3 regions of the Streptomyces sp. NPDC051963 genome follow, and region 3 is predicted to be linked to each of the others. Evidence: riboswitches for the same ligand, from Rfam matches in the RefSeq annotation. Region 3 holds a riboswitch; each other region holds the start of a gene.

Region 1 (3,228 bases), on a different contig from region 3:
CCACGAGCCGGGCCGCCTCGCCGCTGGTGAGTCCGGCGCCGGTGCGCAGCGTGCGCAATTCGGCGCCCAGTTTTCGGCGGCGTACCGCGGGACCGTGCTGCATGGGCTCCTCCTTACTCCTTCCGTGCCGTCCAAATACGCTCTGCCGTCGCAGAGTTCACCGCTTCGAGCGACAGATATATGCATATCTTGGTGGATCGCACCCGTGACCGGTCCGGTGATGGCAGTCTGGCGACGAAGCACCAGTCCGGGACCGTACTCGAACCCTCCGATCCGTGTCGGACTGCGGTCCCGTCGGAAAGGGACGACGTCGCCATGGCAGACCATCTGGAAGCATCCGTCACTCTGCCGAGCGATCCCGCTTCGGTCTCCGCGGCTCGCACCTATGTGGTCGGCACCCTGGTGGAGTGGGGACTGCCCGCCGACACGGAACTGGCCGACACGGTCCGCCTCATCGTCTCCGAACTCGCCACCAACGCCGTACAGCACACTTTCGGGCAGTCACCCACCTTCACGGTGGACATCGACCTCGACCGTGACGAACAACTGCACATCGGCGTGACCGACAGTCACCCGCGGCTTCCCAAGCGGCTGCCCGCGGCAGTGCAGCAGGACAACGGCCGCGGCCTGGTCATCATCCGCTGGCTGACCGCCGAATGCGGCGGCAAACTGAGAATCCGGCCCACTCGCGAGGGCGGCAAGACCGTCTCCATCGAACTGCCCTGGACGGTCCCGGCGCGGCCGGTGAGCACGGCGGTTCAGCAGGAACCTTAGGAATCAAGCCCGGACGCGGTGGCGGCGCGTCAGGGCGCCGCCACCGCGTCGCTCAGGTCACTTGACCCGGCCGTACCAGACGCTCTTGGTCCAGATCTTCGACAGTCTTACGACGTCCCCGGTCTTCGGGGAGTGCCAGATCTTTCCCTTCCCGGCGTAGATGCCGACGTGGTAGACGTTCGAGCCCGAGTGGAAGAACACCAGGTCTCCGGCCTTGCGGCTCTTGCCGGAGATGTGGCGCGTCTTGTTGTACTGCTGAGCCGCCGTACGCGGCAGGCTCTTGCCCGCCTTCTTGTACGAGTACAGCGTCAGCCCCGAGCAGTCGAACCGGCGCGGTCCGGTGGCGCCGTACTTGTACGGCGCGCCCTTCTTGGAGGCCGCGACCTGGAGCGCCTTCGTCGCCGGAGTGGCGGCCTCGGCCTCGGAGACGAGGCCCGGCGCCACGATGGAGCCGCCCACGGCGGCGAGGGTGAGAGCCGATGCCGTGCCGGCTCGGGCCATCAGCGACGGGACACGATTGAGCGCAGTCATGCGCAACCCTTCGTCAGCCGCCTGTGAAGGATGACCTGTCGGATTCGGGCTGGCGAAGTTGCCCGGCCGCTGACGCGGCTTCACCCCAAGGGCTGCTCGGCGCGGTCATGGCGTGACCGTTCCGGCGACCCGTCGTGCTCGGGTCCTCCACTCCTGCCGATCCACTCCTGTCGACCGGTCATCCGGGCGGCGGCAGGACTCGGCGTCCGCCCGGATCGCCCCGCCGCTCTGGCGGGGTCTTGTCGTCAGACAGGGATCTTCACGCACGGATGAACGAAAGACCCAATGGAATCGGGTATTTGTGGGGTTACTCACCACTCACCCGTTCGGGTGGACACCCCTCTGTTCGAGCGAGTGTCGAGGGCCTCGCTGACCCCCCGACCAGCACGGAAGGGTCTCAACCGCCTTCGAGATACGCGTGTTGCGCAAGCTCTGCGGTCCCAAAAAATGACAAACGTCTACTCCGAACAGGGGTACGCCATTTGGTCCGTTTCAGCGCCGGTCCGGACGTCTCGCCGTCGTGGCGGATATCCGGACCGGAGGTGGAGTGCGTCAACTGTCGGAGCGCGGCGGAACGATGACACGCGCCGTCCGGCGCTCGCCGTCCAGAACGCGCATCGCCCGCGTGAGCGTAGGGGCGTGCAACTCCGTCTCGCCCCGCTGGTGCATCAGCGCCAGCGCGTCGCGCAGTTCGCTCGCCTTGGACACCAACGCCTGGGCGGCGCGCAGTCCGCGGTACGTGTCCCCGTGGTGGGCCGGGTTGATCCGGCCGAGCAGGTCGACCACATCGAGATAACGGTCGATCAACTCGCCCTCGGCGCACGTGAGGGCGGGCAGCGGCGGAAGCTCGGGTGGGAGCACCGGCGTGTCACTTCCCGGTGGGCGGGGCGATGGTGGACCTGCGGCTGGGGATGATCCGGTCCACCAGCCCGTAGTCCAGGGCCTCCTGGGCGGTGAGGATCTTGTCCCGCTCGATGTCCGCGCTCACCTGGTCGTGCGTGCGTCCGGTGTGCCGTACGAGCATCTCCTCCAGGCGGACGCGCACCCGCATCAACTCCTCGGCGTGGATGGCGAGATCGCTGGCCTGCCCCTGGATCGGCTCCGGCAGCGCCGGCTGATGGATCACCATGCGAGCGCCCGGCAGCGCGAACCGCTTGCCCGCCGTGCCCGCGGCCAGCAGCACGGCGGCGGACGAGCCCGCCTGGCCCAGGCAGATGGTCTCCACGTCGCAGGTGATGAACCGCATCGTGTCGTAGATCGCCGACATCGCGCTGAAGGAGCCGCCGGGGGAGTTGATGTAGAGCGAGATGTCCCGGTCCGGGTCCTGGTACTCGAGGTGCATGAACTGCGCCATGACGTCGTTCGCCGAGGTGTCGTCGACCGGCGTACCGAGGAAGACGATCCGCTCCTCCAGCAGCTTCGAGTAGGGATCCATCGTCTTCTGCCCGAAGCTGGTGCGCTCCGTGAATTCGGGCAGGACGTAGCGGGCGGACGGTCGGTTCATGGCGAACCCCTCCTCGACAGTGCTGTCTCTGTAGAAAATGTACAGGACGTACAGAGTGAAGGGTGAGGGGGTTCGCTCAGCGCGGACGCCGTGATGTCGGGCGAGGTGGTCAGCGGCCTTCTGGTGGCTGGTGCAGCCCGAAGGCCGACCCCTGGTCGTCCCGGCACAGCTTGAACCGGCCGAAGCGGGCCTCCGAGTCGGGGTCCTCCGCGCCGAGTTCCTCGGTCGTGCCGCCCAGTTCGAGGACCTTCGCGACGGCGGCGTCCAGGTCGTCGACCCGGAAGAACAGGTAAGGGGAGGCGCCCGCGTCGCCGCCGTGCAGCCCGCCGGGCACACCCGGGGTGCCGATGGAGAAGCCGCTTCCGGAGGGGCCGGGTTCGAGATCCCAGTCGAACAGGGTGCCGTAGAAGGCGCGCCCT
Region 2 (3,228 bases), on a different contig from region 3:
CCGATGAGGCTCATCGCTATGTCCAGCCGGCGGCGCATCCCACCCGAGTACGTGGACACCTTCCGTGCGCCCGCGTCGGTCAGCGAGAAACGCCTCAGCAGGTCGTCCGCGATCGCGCCCGGATCATCGAGGTGGCGCAGCCTGGCGACGAGCACGAGGTTCTCCCGACCGCTGAGGATCTCGTCGACGGCCGCGAACTGCCCGGTGAGGCTGATGGACTCCCGCACGTCCGCCGGTTGCGCGGCGACGTCGAAGCCATGGACGCCGGCCGTCCCCGCGTCGGCCTTCAAGAGCGTGGCGAGGATCTTCACGGTCGTGGTCTTGCCCGCCCCGTTGGAGCCGAGCAGGGCGAAGACGGTGCCCCGCGCCACGTCGAAGTCCACACCCCGCAGCACTTCGAGCTTCCCGTACGACTTCTCCAGACCCCGCACGCGAATCGCCGGACCGGCGATCGGTTGCGCCACCATGGTCATCCGCCTCCTCCGCGGAGCTTCCCGCCGACTGCGAGAAGCTCCTGCCGGAAGGATGGAGGGTTGACCCGGCGTCAAGGTCAAGCGCGGTCCTGCGGAGCCCTCAGGCCGGCCGCACCACGCTGTGGATCGACGACTCACCGTCGTAGTAGATCGACTCCTCGCGGACATAAGCCCCCGGCTTCGGCGCGTGGATCATCATCCCGTTGCCGATGTAGATGCCGACGTGGCTGATGTCGTCGTAGAAGAAGACCAGGTCGCCCGGCTGGGCGGCGGAGAGGGAGACGGTCGTGCCGGCGTTCACCTGGTCCCAGGTGGTGCGCGGGAGGGAGATGCCGGCGGCGTTCCAGGCGGCCTGGGTGAGGCCGGAGCAGTCGTAGGAGTCGGGGCCGGTGGCGCCCCACACGTACGGCTTGCCGACCTGGGAGCGGGCGAAGGCGAGGACCTTCTCGGCCTTGGCGGCGTACGAGGAGTCGGTCACGGAGGTGCCGGGGGAGTCCGACGCACTCGAGCCGCTCTCCTGCTGCGCCGCCTCCTGGGCCGCCGCCTCCGCAGCGGCCTGCTGCTTCGCGAGTTCCGCGGCCTTGCGCGCGGCCTCCTGCTGCTTCTGCTCCTCGATCGCCGCGAGCCGCGCCTTCTCCTCGGCGGTCAGCTTCGACAGCAGCTCGCGCGCATCGGTGAGCTTCTGCTGGACGGTCGTCTTGGCCGTCTTCAGGTCGCCCTGCGACTCGTTGAGCGTCTCGAGGCTCGCGGTGGCCTCGCGGCGCTTGTCCATCGTCTCGGACTGCTGCGTGACGAACTCGTCGACCGCTTCCTTCTGGCGGCCGGTCATCCGGCTCATCAGCTGGGTCTGGTCGAAGTAGTCCTGCGGGGTGTCCGCGAGCAGGAAGGTCGCGGTGTCGGGTGCGGAGGCGCCGGTCCGGTACTGGGCCGCGGCGAAGGAACCGAGCTCCTCGCGCGCCTCGTTGAGCTTCTGGGTGCGCTGGGCGACGTCGTCGAGGAGGGTGTCGACGCGCTTGCGCTGCTTGGTGGTCTTCTCTTTCGCGGAGTTGTACTTCTCGGTCGCCGACTCGGCCTGGCGGTACAGGTCGTCGACCTTCTTCTCGACCTCTTCGAGACTCGGCTTGTCATCGGTCGAGGGTGCGGCGTTGGCCGTCTGGGACAACAGGGCCACGGAGGTGAGGGCCGCCGTTGCCAGGGCGGGGGTCCGTATGCCTGCTACGCGCGTACCCGAAGGACGCGACTTGCGGTGCGACGCCAAGGGAGGCGACTCCTTCCATGGTCCGCCTACCGAGTTAGCTGTCGGGTTCGGGCGGGTGGTTCGGAAGGGTTGCCCTACGACCGTTCCCCGAAGGGAAGTCCGGTCGATTCACCCCAAGTTCGGTGGGTCCCCGGCTCCGGTCTGCCCAGGGGGACGCGCCGGATTAGGCGGAGGCCGCGCGGCCCGGCGACGTTCGCCGGTGGGGGTCGTACGGCCTGGAGGAACGCTAGCCAACTCGTGTGGCCTCTGTGAAGGTTGATGGGTGATATGCCCGATACATTTTCGTGACCTTAGCCCAGAAAATCGCGCGCCGTGGTCAATCCGGAAGGGTCTGCGGTGACTTGTTCGTATTTTGTCCGGAGTGACGGCGTCCGCCCGCTTCGGGCCGGTAGCTTCCAGCCAGCCACGGTCGGGAGCCGTGGCGGCTGAGAGGGAGTACGGCCATGAGGAAACGCACCGCACTCGTCATCGCCACCGGAGTCGCACTCACCGCCACCGCGGGCATCGCCCCCGCGAGCGCCGACGCCGGACACGACGGCCGGACCGCCGGCAAACCGGTCGTCCGCGTCATCGCGACCGGCCTCGACAATCCGCGTCAGCTGTCGTACGACCACGGGCGCCTGTACGTCGCCGAAGCCGGCCGTGGCGGCAAGAAGTGCATCGGGGAGGGGCCGGAGGGCGAGACCTGCATCGGTCTCAGCTCGGCGGTCACCAAGATCTACTGGGACGGGGGCGCGTGGAAGCACCACAGGGTGGTGCAGGGGCTCCCCTCGGCCGCCGCCCCGGACGGCGGCGGCGCGACCGGCGTGGACGGTGTCTCCGCGCTGCACGGCAAGGTCTGGGGCGTCGAGACCTTCGCCCCGCCGGAGGCCGGAGTCCCCACGACCCCGCCCTGGAACAAGCTCGGCAAGCTGCTGAAGATCACGCACGGCAAGGCGAGGACCGCTGCGGACATCTCGGCCGTGGAACTGAAGTACAACCCGCACAAGGCGTCCGTGGAGTCCAACCCGTACGCCGTCCTCGCGCTCCCCGACGGCCGCAAGATCGTCGCGGACGCCGCCGGCAACGACCTGATCGAGGTCTCGCGGTCGGGCCGGGCCCGCCCCTTCACCGTCTTCCCGGACCACGACAAGAACCAGTCCGTCCCGACCTCCCTGGCCCTCGGCCCCGACGGCAAGCTCTACGTCGGCGAACTCAACGGCGAGACCGAGAAGCCCACCGCGCGCGTGTGGCGCGTCGACCCCTGGACCGGCAAGATCCTCGGCTGGAAGTCCGGCTTCGGCTCGGTCACCGGCATCGCCTTCAACACCAAGGGCGACCTGTACGTCAGTCAGCTCTTCGCCGGCCAGGTGACCAAGGTCTCGCACGGCAAACGGACGAGCGTCAAGGTCCCGTTCCCGGCAGGCGTGGCCGTCGACCCGTACGACGGCAAGGTCTATGTCTCGGCCTGGTCGATCGCGGACCGGGACGGTACGGACCTGGGGCAGGGCAAGACAC
Region 3 (3,228 bases):
GAGGTCTACGGCTGCGCCCTCGGCTGGTCCGGGTCCTGGCGGATCGCCGTGGCCCAACTCCCCGACGCGCGCGTGCAGATCACCGGCGGTGCCGGATACGACGACTCGGGCCTGCTGCGCCTGGCGGCGGGCGAGTCGTTCACGACGCCCGTCTTCGCCGGTCTGTGGAGCGACCGCGGCTTCGGCGGGGCGAGCCGCGCGTGGCACGCCTATCAGCGGGCGTACGTCATCCCGGACGCGGACCAGGACCGGCCGGTGCTCTTCAATTCCTGGGAGGCCACCGAGTTCGACATCTCCGAGGAGCAGCAGCGGGCACTCGCGCGCCGGGCCGCGGACATGGGCGTGGAGCTGTTCGTGGTCGACGACGGCTGGTTCGGGGCGCGGACCAGCGACCGGGCCGGGCTCGGCGACTGGACACCCAACCCCGACCGCTTCCCCGGCGGCCTCAAGCCGCTCGCGGACCACGTGCACGGACTCGGTATGCAGTTCGGCATCTGGGTCGAGCCCGAAATGGTCAATCCGGACAGCGACCTGTACCGCGCCCACCCCGACTGGGTGCAGTACCAAATCGGACGCAAGCGTGCTGAATTTCGCAATCAGCTCGTACTGAACCTCGCCCGCGACGATGTCCAGGAGTACCTCTGGGAGCAGCTCGACACGCTCCTCTCCAGCGCCCCGATCGACTACGTGAAGTGGGACTTCAATCGCTGCTTCACCGACGCGGGCTGGCCGGGAGAGGCGTATCCGCAGCGGTTGTGGGTCGACCATGTGCACGCTCTGTACCGCCTGTTGGACCGGCTGCGGGAAGCGCACCCCGGCGTCGCCTTCGAGTCCTGCTCCGGCGGTGGCGGCCGGATCGACCTCGGGATCATGAGCCGCACGGATCAGATGTGGACCTCGGACAACACCGACCCGCTCGACCGGCTCGCCATCCAGCACGGCTTCAGCCAGATCCACCCCGCGCGGGTCATGGCCGCCTGGGTCACCGACAGCCCCAACACCCAGCTCAACGGCCGGGTCAGCTCGCTGCGCTTCCGGTTCGTGAGCGCCATGGCCGGGGTGCTCGGGGTCGGCGGCGACCTCACGAAGTGGACGGACGAAGAGCTTGCCGAGGCCCGGGACTGGGTGGGCCTGTACAAGGAGATCCGGCCTCTCGTGCAGCGCGGGGACCTCTACCGGCTGCGGCCGCCGCAGGGCGGTTCGAGTGCGGTGCAGTACGTGCTCGGCGACGAGACCGTCGTCATCGCCTGGCTCCAGTCGCAGCACTACGGCGAGCCCGTACCGGCGCTCCGGCTGCGCGGCCTCGACCCGACGGCGTCGTATGAATGCCGCGAAACGGGCGAAGTTCACCGGGGTGCGGTGCTGTTGCACCACGGATTGCCTACGGGGCTGCGCGGCGACCTCGATGCGACGGTTCTCCGGCTGCGTCGCATCTGAGTCTTCTGTCCGAATTGGGATCTTCATTCCAACTCGCTCTGGAATAAGGCGCCCTGGGGAGATGCCGCGTGAGCAGCGTCATATTCGTGACCGAGCGTCGCCCGTCATGTTCACGTAATTCGCGTGTCTTTCCAGGGATTTGAATCCCGTGCGCGGTCGGAATTCACGGAGTGTGACTGGGATTTCCCACAAGGGATCAAGAGAAACGCATGTCCCGGGAACCTCTTGCTTGTCCCTTTGCGTCTTAGTCGCTTACGTTCGCCACCAATCCGGACGGACGCCCAATCCTGCCGCCGCCCGGAGACCGCACAACTCACCCGTGAACGGCAGGAGCGGGGGACCCACAGGTAGAACCGCCTGTTCCGGTCTCCGGAACGGCTAGGGGTCAAGCCGCGAACGCGCGGCCGGACATCTCCAGTCCGCACCCGACAGCTCACCTCGTAGGCGCCGGAGAGGAATTCGCCATGCCCGCGAAGGGTAAGCACCGCCGTCCCAAGAGCCAGCGCTTCACCCGCTCGATCGCCGTCGCCGGAACCGGTGGCGCAGCGCTCGCCCTCCCGCTGCTGGGGGCCACCGGAGCACATGCCGCTCCCGCTCAATCCGTTTCGGAAAAGGCCGTTCAGTCGGTTCCGAAGACCGAGAAGAAGGCAGCCGAGAAGAAGGCCGCCGCGAAAACCTCGGGAGTGAAGACCTATTCCGTGAGGGCCGGTGACTACCTCTCGAAGATCGCCGACGAGCAGAATGTCAGCGGTGGCTGGCACAAGCTCTACTCGGACAACCGAGAGGCCGTCGGCGACGACCCGTCGCTCATCCACCCCGGTCTGAAGCTCTCGATCGGCAAGAAGGCCGCGACCGACTCCTCCAAGTCGTCGCCTTCGTCGCCTTCGTCGAAGTCGTCCGGCTCGTCGGACTCATCCGCTTCGTCCGACTCGTCCGCGTCGGATTCGGCGGCGTCGTCCAGCTCGAACGCGGCGAACACTCAGTCCGCCGACACCACGAGCACCGCCGGCGGCTTCACCCTGCCGGTGGCCGGTGCCACCGTCGGGACCCCATACCACATGTCGGGCAGCATGTGGTCCAGCGGTTACCACACAGGCGTCGACTTCGTCGTCCCGACCGGCACCTCGCTGAAGTCCGTGGGTGCGGGCACGGTCGTCTCCGCGGGCTGGGGCGGTGCGTACGGCAATCAGGTCGTCGTCAAGCTGGCCGACGGCTACTACGCGCAGTACGGCCACCTGTCCTCGATATCCGTCTCCAACGGGCAGACCGTGACCGAGGGCCAGGAGCTCGGCCTCTCCGGCGCGACCGGCAATGTGACCGGCCCGCACCTGCACTTCGAGATCCGCACCACCCCGGACTACGGCTCGGACGTCGACCCCGTCGCCTACCTCCGCTCGCACGGCGTCTCCGTCGGCTGACACCCGCGACCGACGCGCCCCCCACGCCACCGAAGGCCGGACCCCGATCCCCGGGTCCGGCCTTCGGTGTTCTTCGTCGCCCGGATCGAGACGGACGGCTGAGTGACGCCACAACGTCCTTGATCGGAAGGCTATTCCTGAGTTGGTGAACACTTTAGGCGTGGCTTATCTCACCGCCCGTCAACCCCTTCCTACGGTCGCGTAGCTCACATCCGAAGGTGAATCATGGGCCGATGTGGCAGACGATTCGAAGAATGACAACAGATCAGTGATCGGGTCGTACGTGGCGGTGGGGGACAGCTTCACCGAGGGCGTCGGCGACCCCGGCCCCGACGGAGCGTTCGTCGGCTGGGCCGACCGGTTCGCGGTACTG

Evidence for each region. Region 3 has a riboswitch for cyclic di-AMP ahead of ACIHFB_RS15520 (peptidoglycan DD-metalloendopeptidase family protein). Riboswitches for the same ligand answer to the same signal wherever they lie in the genome.
Region 1: another riboswitch for cyclic di-AMP. It lies ahead of ACIHFB_RS05545 (C40 family peptidase); the one in region 3 lies ahead of ACIHFB_RS15520 (peptidoglycan DD-metalloendopeptidase family protein).
Region 2: another riboswitch for cyclic di-AMP. It lies ahead of ACIHFB_RS35225 (NlpC/P60 family protein); the one in region 3 lies ahead of ACIHFB_RS15520 (peptidoglycan DD-metalloendopeptidase family protein).

The regions. Positions count from the first base shown of each region.
Region 1 is NZ_JBIUCC010000001.1:1,299,520-1,302,747, reverse strand. Features, by position in the region: gene ACIHFB_RS05555 (helix-turn-helix domain-containing protein) at 1-103, opposite strand, end outside; gene ACIHFB_RS05550 (ATP-binding protein) at 316-774, shown strand; gene ACIHFB_RS05545 (C40 family peptidase) at 832-1,305, opposite strand; cyclic di-AMP (ydaO/yuaA leader) riboswitch at 1,309-1,520, opposite strand; gene ACIHFB_RS05540 (hypothetical protein) at 1,858-2,166, opposite strand; gene ACIHFB_RS05535 (ATP-dependent Clp protease proteolytic subunit) at 2,174-2,809, opposite strand; gene ACIHFB_RS05530 (VOC family protein) at 2,919-3,228, opposite strand, start outside.
Region 2 is NZ_JBIUCC010000009.1:186,990-190,217, reverse strand. Features, by position in the region: gene ACIHFB_RS35230 (ABC transporter ATP-binding protein) at 1-467, opposite strand, end outside; gene ACIHFB_RS35225 (NlpC/P60 family protein) at 574-1,731, opposite strand; cyclic di-AMP (ydaO/yuaA leader) riboswitch at 1,739-1,911, opposite strand; gene ACIHFB_RS35220 (ScyD/ScyE family protein) at 2,175-3,228, shown strand, end outside.
Region 3 is NZ_JBIUCC010000003.1:721,761-724,988, reverse strand. Features, by position in the region: gene ACIHFB_RS15525 (alpha-galactosidase) at 1-1,437, shown strand, start outside; cyclic di-AMP (ydaO/yuaA leader) riboswitch at 1,742-1,897, shown strand; gene ACIHFB_RS15520 (peptidoglycan DD-metalloendopeptidase family protein) at 1,902-2,855, shown strand; gene ACIHFB_RS15515 (SGNH/GDSL hydrolase family protein) at 3,124-3,228, shown strand, end outside.